Regions from separate parts of the Actinomadura sp. 6N118 genome, predicted to be linked through region 2. Evidence: riboswitches for the same ligand, from Rfam matches in the RefSeq annotation. Region 2 holds a riboswitch; the other holds the start of a gene.
The links. Region 2 has a riboswitch for S-adenosylmethionine ahead of thrC (threonine synthase). Riboswitches for the same ligand answer to the same signal wherever they lie in the genome.

Region 1: another riboswitch for S-adenosylmethionine. It lies ahead of ACH34W_RS50150 (aminotransferase class V-fold PLP-dependent enzyme); the one in region 2 lies ahead of thrC (threonine synthase).

The regions. Positions count from the first base shown of each region.
Region 1 covers NZ_JBIRAZ010000034.1:28,818-32,224, reverse strand. Annotated here, with positions in the region: gene ACH34W_RS50150 (aminotransferase class V-fold PLP-dependent enzyme) at 109-1,443, opposite strand; SAM riboswitch class IV at 1,490-1,605, opposite strand; gene ACH34W_RS50145 (hypothetical protein) at 1,824-2,153, shown strand; gene ACH34W_RS50140 (transglycosylase domain-containing protein) at 2,259-3,407, opposite strand, start outside.
Region 2 covers NZ_JBIRAZ010000040.1:12,899-16,305, forward strand. Annotated here, with positions in the region: gene ACH34W_RS52250 (MoaD/ThiS family protein) at 1-193, opposite strand, end outside; gene thrC (threonine synthase) at 325-1,569, opposite strand; SAM riboswitch class I at 1,586-1,727, opposite strand; gene ACH34W_RS52260 (cation diffusion facilitator family transporter) at 1,894-2,853, opposite strand; gene ACH34W_RS52265 (trehalose-6-phosphate synthase) at 3,107-3,407, shown strand, end outside.

The DNA of each region.
Region 1 (3,407 bases), on a different contig from region 2:
CAAAGCGTCCTATCGGCGGGTCCCCGGTCGGCATCGGGCCGCCCGGCTGTGGCCAAGCCGTCCGGTGGCCGGGTCTTCGGCGGGAGGCCTCGACGCGCGTGTCGGCCGTCAGCCGCGCGGTTCCCGGGCGATCCGCGCGAGGGCGTGCAGCAGCCGGTCGACGTGCTCCTCGGTCGTGCCGATGCCGAAACTCGCGCGTACCGCTGAGGTTTGTCCGCTCCCGCATCCGCCCGCACCCGAAGCGCCTCCGGCCTCCAGCGGCGCCTCAGAGGCGCCCAGGAGGTGGTGGACGAACGGATGAGCGCAGAACTTCCCGTCCCGCACGCCGATGCCGTAATCCCCGGACAGCGTAAGCGCCACGTCGCGCGCGCTCCAGCCGTCCACGACGAAAGACACGATTCCAACCCTGTCGCTACGGTCACCCCACAGAGTGAGTTCGCGCACACCGGGGATCGCGGCGAGTCCGTTCCGGAGACGGGCCAGGAGCCGCTCCTCGTCCGCCTTCAGAACGTCCCAGCCGGTGCCCGTGAGCGCCTCGCAGGCGGCGGCGAGCGCGATGACGCCGAGCACGTTGGGGGTGCCCGCCTCGTGGCGCTGCTCAGGGCTGGTCGACCACTGCGTGGTCCCGCCGCCGTTCTGGACCGAGGCACTCGCGCCGCCGCCCTTGAGGTACGGCTCGGCGGCGCGCAGCCAGTCGGCCCGGCCCGCGAGCACCCCGGCGCCGAACGGCGCGTACAACTTGTGCCCGGAGAACGCCACGTAGTCGAGACCAAGGGACTTCATGTCGAGCGGCCGGTGGGGGACGAGCTGGGCGGCGTCGACGGCGATCCGGGCGCCGTGCCGCCGCGCCACGTTCGCCAGTTCGGCGATCGGCCACAGCTCGCCGGTCACGTTGGAGGCCGCCGTGACGACCAGCAGCCTCGGCCCGCCCGGGGCCTCGGCCAGCGCCCGGTCGGCGGCGGAGATCGCCTCGATCGGGCTGGCGGGCGCTGGAAGCCGCACGGCGCGCTTCCACGGCAGCAGGGTGGCGTGGTGCTCTGTCTCGAAGACGACGACGGTGGTGCCCGACGGGACGGCGTGGGCGAGCAGGTTCATCGCGTCGGTGGTGTTGCGGGTGAAGACGACGGCGTCGCGTTCCCAGGCGCCGAGGAACGAACGCACCGTCTCGCGCGCCTTCTCGTACGCCTCGGTCGTGACCTGCGACGCGTACCCGGCACCGCGGTGGACGCTGCTGTAGTAAGGCAGTGCGCGGGTGACGGCCTCGTGCACCGCCTCCAGACACGGGGCGCTCGCGGCGTAATCGAGGTTGGCGTAGCCGACGGTGCCGCCGTCGTTCAGCGGGACCAGCGCGCCCGTGCCGATGACCTGGAGCGGGGCGAACGTGGCGGAACGCGCCGACGGAACGGTGGCATGGGGGGAGTGGGTGAGGGTGGCGGCGTGCATGGGTGCGGCCTTTCAGGATCCAGGGACCCCTCAAGGTGGCTACCGGGGTCCGCGCTTGCCGAACGCGGTGCTGCGTCCGGCCAGGTCCTCACCCGGGGCACCCCATCGCGGACGAAGGGTTGCCGGCCAGCAAGCCGGGGCTTGACGCTGGCACTCATGACCTAGTGCGGAAGTATATGCAGATACCGGCGGGGATCAAGTTGGCCGACGGGGATCACGTGGAGGGTGTAATGCGGAACGGGGCACAGGCGGCAACGCGGGCATGGGGTGCCTGGGCGGCAACGGGGGCATGGGCTGTCCAGACGGCATGGGGTGCTCAGACGGCAAGGGGGGCGTGGGGTACCCATGCGGCCCGGCTGGTGATCGGCGGGGCTCTGGTCATGAGCCTGGGGGCGTGCGGACTGGTTGGCGGGGGCGACAACACGAGTCAGGTCTGCACCGAGACCAAGCAGGCCTACCAGCAGTACATCACCCAGGTGAAAGGCGCATCTGCGGCAGATCCGGCCCAGTGGAGGCAGGCCACCGACCAGCTCGCGGGCAAGATCGACGGCCTGGGTAAAAAGGCCGAGAAGAAAGAGCTGAAGAAGGCGCTCACCGACGAAGCGGCCCGGCTCCGTACGGCCGCCGCGAGTGTCGGAACGGGCGACGCCTCGCAACTTAACGCCGCTATGTCCGGGACGCCGGAACGAATCGGCAATGCCTGTTCCTGACGTTCCCCGTCCAGCCCTGACGTGACGTGAAAAAGGGAGCCGGATCGTGGTCCGGCTCCCTTTTCCTTGGCGTTCTGGTGGCTTTCCCAGCCAAATCGGCTCTTGTTATCTACTTGCGTTCGGGCGCTGTGGATTACCGCCGCCGTCACCCGGATCACCCGGCTCGGGATCTCCGGGATCCGGGTCGCTCGGCTCCGGGATCGGAGGGCTCGGCCGGCCGGACGGTGGCTTCGGCGGCCTCGAACCGTCGCCCGGGTTCGGCGTCAGCGGAGGCCGCGACGGCCTGTCCGACGGCGAGGTGGAAGGCGTATCGGTCGAACGGCCGCTCGGCGTGCCGTTGTAGCTTCCGGGATAGGACGACGGGTCACCGAACTCCTTGATCTCGAAGTTCTTGATGGTCACCGCCTTGGACATGTACGAGTTCCACATCTGCGCGGGCAACTGGCCCCCGTACGCGCCATATCCGGGAATCGACAGCGGCTTGTTGTCGCTCCGGAACATCGCCACCGACGTCGCCATCTGCGGGATGAACCCGTTGAACCAGATCGCCCGGCCACCGTCCGTCGTGCCGGTCTTACCCGCCACGTCGCGCCCGTCCGACAGTTGGGCGCCCGTGCCAGTGCCGCTCTGCACGACCTTGCTCATCGCGTACGTGGCGTCCTTGGCGACCTGCTGGCTGAACGCCCGCTTGCCCTTCTCGGTGAAGTCCTTCTCGTCGCCGCTCTCGTCACTGACCGACTTCACCGTGTACGGCTTCCGGTAGACGCCCTCGGAGGCGAACGTCGCGTAGACCCCCGCCTGCTGGACCGGGTGCAGGGAGACGATCCCGAGGGGGAACGAGGGGGCGTCCCGCTGCTCCTTGGTCATATCGCCCGCCGGGATTCCCATCTTCTCGGCCATCTCGGCGATCCTCTCGGTGCCGATGTCCTGGCCGAGGTTGACGTACGCCGTGTTGACCGAGTTCTGCGTCATGGTGACGAGGTTGATCGTGCCGTACTGGGCGTTGCTGTCGTTCCGCAGGTCCGTGCCGTTGAAGTACTGCGGCGAGCTGCCGTCGTACGAGGTCGACAGGGTCTTGCCGTCATCGAGCGCGGCCGCGAGCGCGATCGGCTTGAACCCGGATCCGGCCTGGGCGCGGTCCCAGAACGCGCTGCTGCCCGCCTCGTCCAGGTAGTCGCGACCGCCGTAGAACGCCTCGACCTGGCCGGTCTTCGGGTCTACCGACACCATCGCGGTACGGATCTTCTTGCTCAT
Region 2 (3,407 bases):
CGTCGCCCACGTACACGTTGACGAAGCGGCGGATCTTACCGTTGTCGTCGAGGATACGGGCGGCGATTCCGGCGTAGCCGGCGTCCAGGTCGGCGACCACGGCGCGCAGGTTCTCGCCCTCGGCCTTCACCTCCGCCTCACCGCCGGTGTAGGTCCGCAGGATCGTCGGGATCCGCACAGAGACCGTGCTCATCTTCAGGAACTCCTCAACAGTTCGATCGGTATTTCAGGTGGCTTGCGGACCCGGCGCCGCCCCCAAGGCGGCGGCGCCGGGACGCGATGGAATGAGCAGAGGCCCGCCCCACCGTGGCGTCATCGCTCGCCTCAGGCGATGCCCGCGGCGCGGAAGGCCTCGAGGGACGGGGCGATGTTGGCGGTCGGCGCGACCACCGGCGCGATCGCGTCCAGGGTCTTGAGGCCGTCGCCGGAGTTGATGATCACGGTCTCGGCGGACGCGTCGAGCGCGCCGCTCTCGGTCAGCTTCTTGAGGGTGCCGACCGTGACGCCGCCCGCGGTCTCGCCGAAGATTCCCTCGGTGCGGGCCAGCAGCCGGATGCCCTCGACGACCTGCTCGTCGGTGACGTCCTCGATCGCGCCGCCGGTGCGCCGGACGATGTCGAGCACGTACGGGCCGTCGGCGGGGTTGCCGATCGCGAGGGACTTCGCGATGGTGTCCGGCTTGACCGGGCGTACGACGTCATGCCCGGCCTTGAACGCGGCGGACACCGGGTCACAGCCGGCGGCCTGCGCGCCGAACACCTTGTAGGGCTTGTCCTCGACCAGGCCGAGCTTGATGAACTCCTGGAACGCCTTGTCGATCTTGGTGAGCTGCGAGCCGGACGCGATCGGGATGACGATCTGGTCGGGCAGCCGCCAGCCGAGCTGCTCGGCGATCTCGTAGCCCAGGGTCTTGGAGCCCTCGGCGTAGTACGGCCGCACGTTGACGTTGACGAACGCCCAGTCTTCCTGCTCGCCCGCGATCTCCGAGGCGAGGCGGTTGACGTCGTCGTAGTTGCCGTCGACCGTCACGAACGTCCCGCCGTAGACCGCGGTCGTGATGATCTTCTGCGACTCCAGGTTGGACGGCACGAAGACCGCACTGCGGATGCCCGCGCGCGCCGCTGCCGCCGCCACCGCGTTCGCGAGGTTGCCGGTGGACGGGCAGGCCAGCACCTTGAAGCCCAGCTCGCGGGCGGCGGCCAGCGCCACCGCGACGACGCGGTCTTTGAACGAGTGGGTCGGGTTGCCGCTGTCGTCCTTCACCCACAGCCGCTGCAATCCGAGCGACTCCGCCAGGTGGTCGGCGCGCACCAGGCGCGTCAGGCCGGGCTCGGTGTTGGGGGTCTCCGCGACGTTCTCCGGAACAGGCAGCAGCCCGCGGTAGCGCCAGATGTTCTGGGGGCCCGCCTCGATCGAGGCGCGGGTCACATCGTCGAAGTCGTACTTGATCTCGAGTGGACCGAAACACTCCTCGCACGCGTAGTGCGGGCCGAGATCTCTGGTGTTGCCGCATTCGCGGCACACGAGAGCGGTAGCGGGTCCGAGGTTGGTGGCAGGCGTAAGTGCCATGAAAGCGAGGCCTTTCTCCCCATCTTCCCTGTGCCGCCTTGGTCACAGGCCGGAGTTGGCACCATTTCCTGGCCGGCCTCGCAGGATCGCGAGCGCACACAAGCCAGGTGGTTGCCGGGGCTTCGCAGGGCCGGTCCCTCCACCCCTCTGGATGAGCGTTATTCAGTTGTGTTTTCAAGCTGTGTGCGTGACTTTACCTGATCTGACCGGATGCCAGACAGCCGGATCTCACGAGATGAGACATTACCCGGGCACCGTCAAGATCACTCAACCCGGCAGGCCTTCCTCAGCACCCTGCGGCTTCCTCAGCGCCCTGCGGCTTGCTCAGCGCCCTGCGGCTTGTTCGGAGCCCTGCGGCTTTGTGTCCTCCTGGGTGGGGTCGAGGAAGACGTGGCGAACGATCGGCAGCCGCTCGTGGAGACGCTGGTCGATCTCACCGGCGATGTCCTCGGCCTCGTCGGCGCTGATGTCGTCCGAGAAGTGGACCTTGGCCGCCACCAGGAGATCATCTGGACCGAAGTGCATGGTCAGCAGCTCGTCGATGCCGTTCACACCCGGGGCCGAAATGATCTCGTCGCGGATCGCGCGCTGGTCGGCCGGATCCGCGGCCTGGCCGATGAGCAGCGACCGGCTGTCCCGGCCGAGCGTGAACGCGACCACGACCAGCAGCAGGCCGATCAAGATCGACGCGAGCCCGTCCCAGAACGACGAGCCGGTGACCTCCCGGAGCGTCAGCCCGGCGGCGGCGAGCGCGAGACCGATCATCGCCGCCGTGTCCTCGAAGAGCGCCGCCTTGAACGTGATGTCGGGCGTCCGCCGCACGTGCTCCACGAGGTCAAGGTCACGGTCGCTGTCGCGGACCTCCCGGCGTGCCTGCGTGTACGCGCGGATCCAGGAGCCGCCCTCCAGAACGGCCGCCAGCCCCAGCACCGCGAACGCCAGCCAGACCTGCTCGCCACCGTGCCCACGGCCGATGATCGTCAGAATGCCCTCGAAGATCGAATAGCCCGCCCCCGCCACGAAGATGCCGAACGCGGCGAGCAGCGACCAGAAATAGCGTTCATTCCCGTACCCGAACGGATGCCGCCGGTCCGGCGGCCGCGCGCTGCGCCGCAACGACGTCAGCAGGAACGCCTGATTGAGCGTGTCGCCGATCGAGTGCGCCCCCTCCGCCAACATCGCGGCCGAACCGGCGAGCGCCCCCGCCACCAGCTTGGTGACAGCGAGGATGAGGTTTGCCGCCCCAGCGACGAGCACCGTCTTCTTCGTCTCGGCCCTGCTCATTCGCACCGCCTACCCGCAAAACCTCCCGAGATGCCGAGGCCACCGCAACACGCAATGCCAGCGCGATGGCTCATTGCTGAGGAAGCCGGTTTTGGGCCGCGGCGGTGTGGCGAGTCGCCCCGCCGCGGCGGGGCGACTCGCCGCTCCCAAACCGGGGCCGCTACCTGCGGTGGCGGGGCCACTCGCCGATGTCACGTTGAGTTTCACCTGGGTCACTTTGATGTGGCTGGGCACCAACTGAGACCCTTCGGGTATGAGCCAAGTGCTGGTGGCGTCCAACCGTGGTCCGGTGTCGTTCTCCCTGTCCGACGACGGCTCGCTGACCATGCGGCGCGGCGGCGGCGGTCTCGTCTCCGGGTTGGCCGCGGTGACCGGCGGCCCGGGGCGGCCCGCGCCAGAGTCCTCGGCGGATGTGCTGTGGGTGTGCGCGGCCCTGGGCGAGGCCGACCGGGCCGCCGCGCGGCAGGCGCCGGACGGGCGGCTGGACGAAGCAGGCCATGACACGGGTGGCGCGGCCGTACGGATGCTCGACATCCCGGCAGCGACGTTCCATC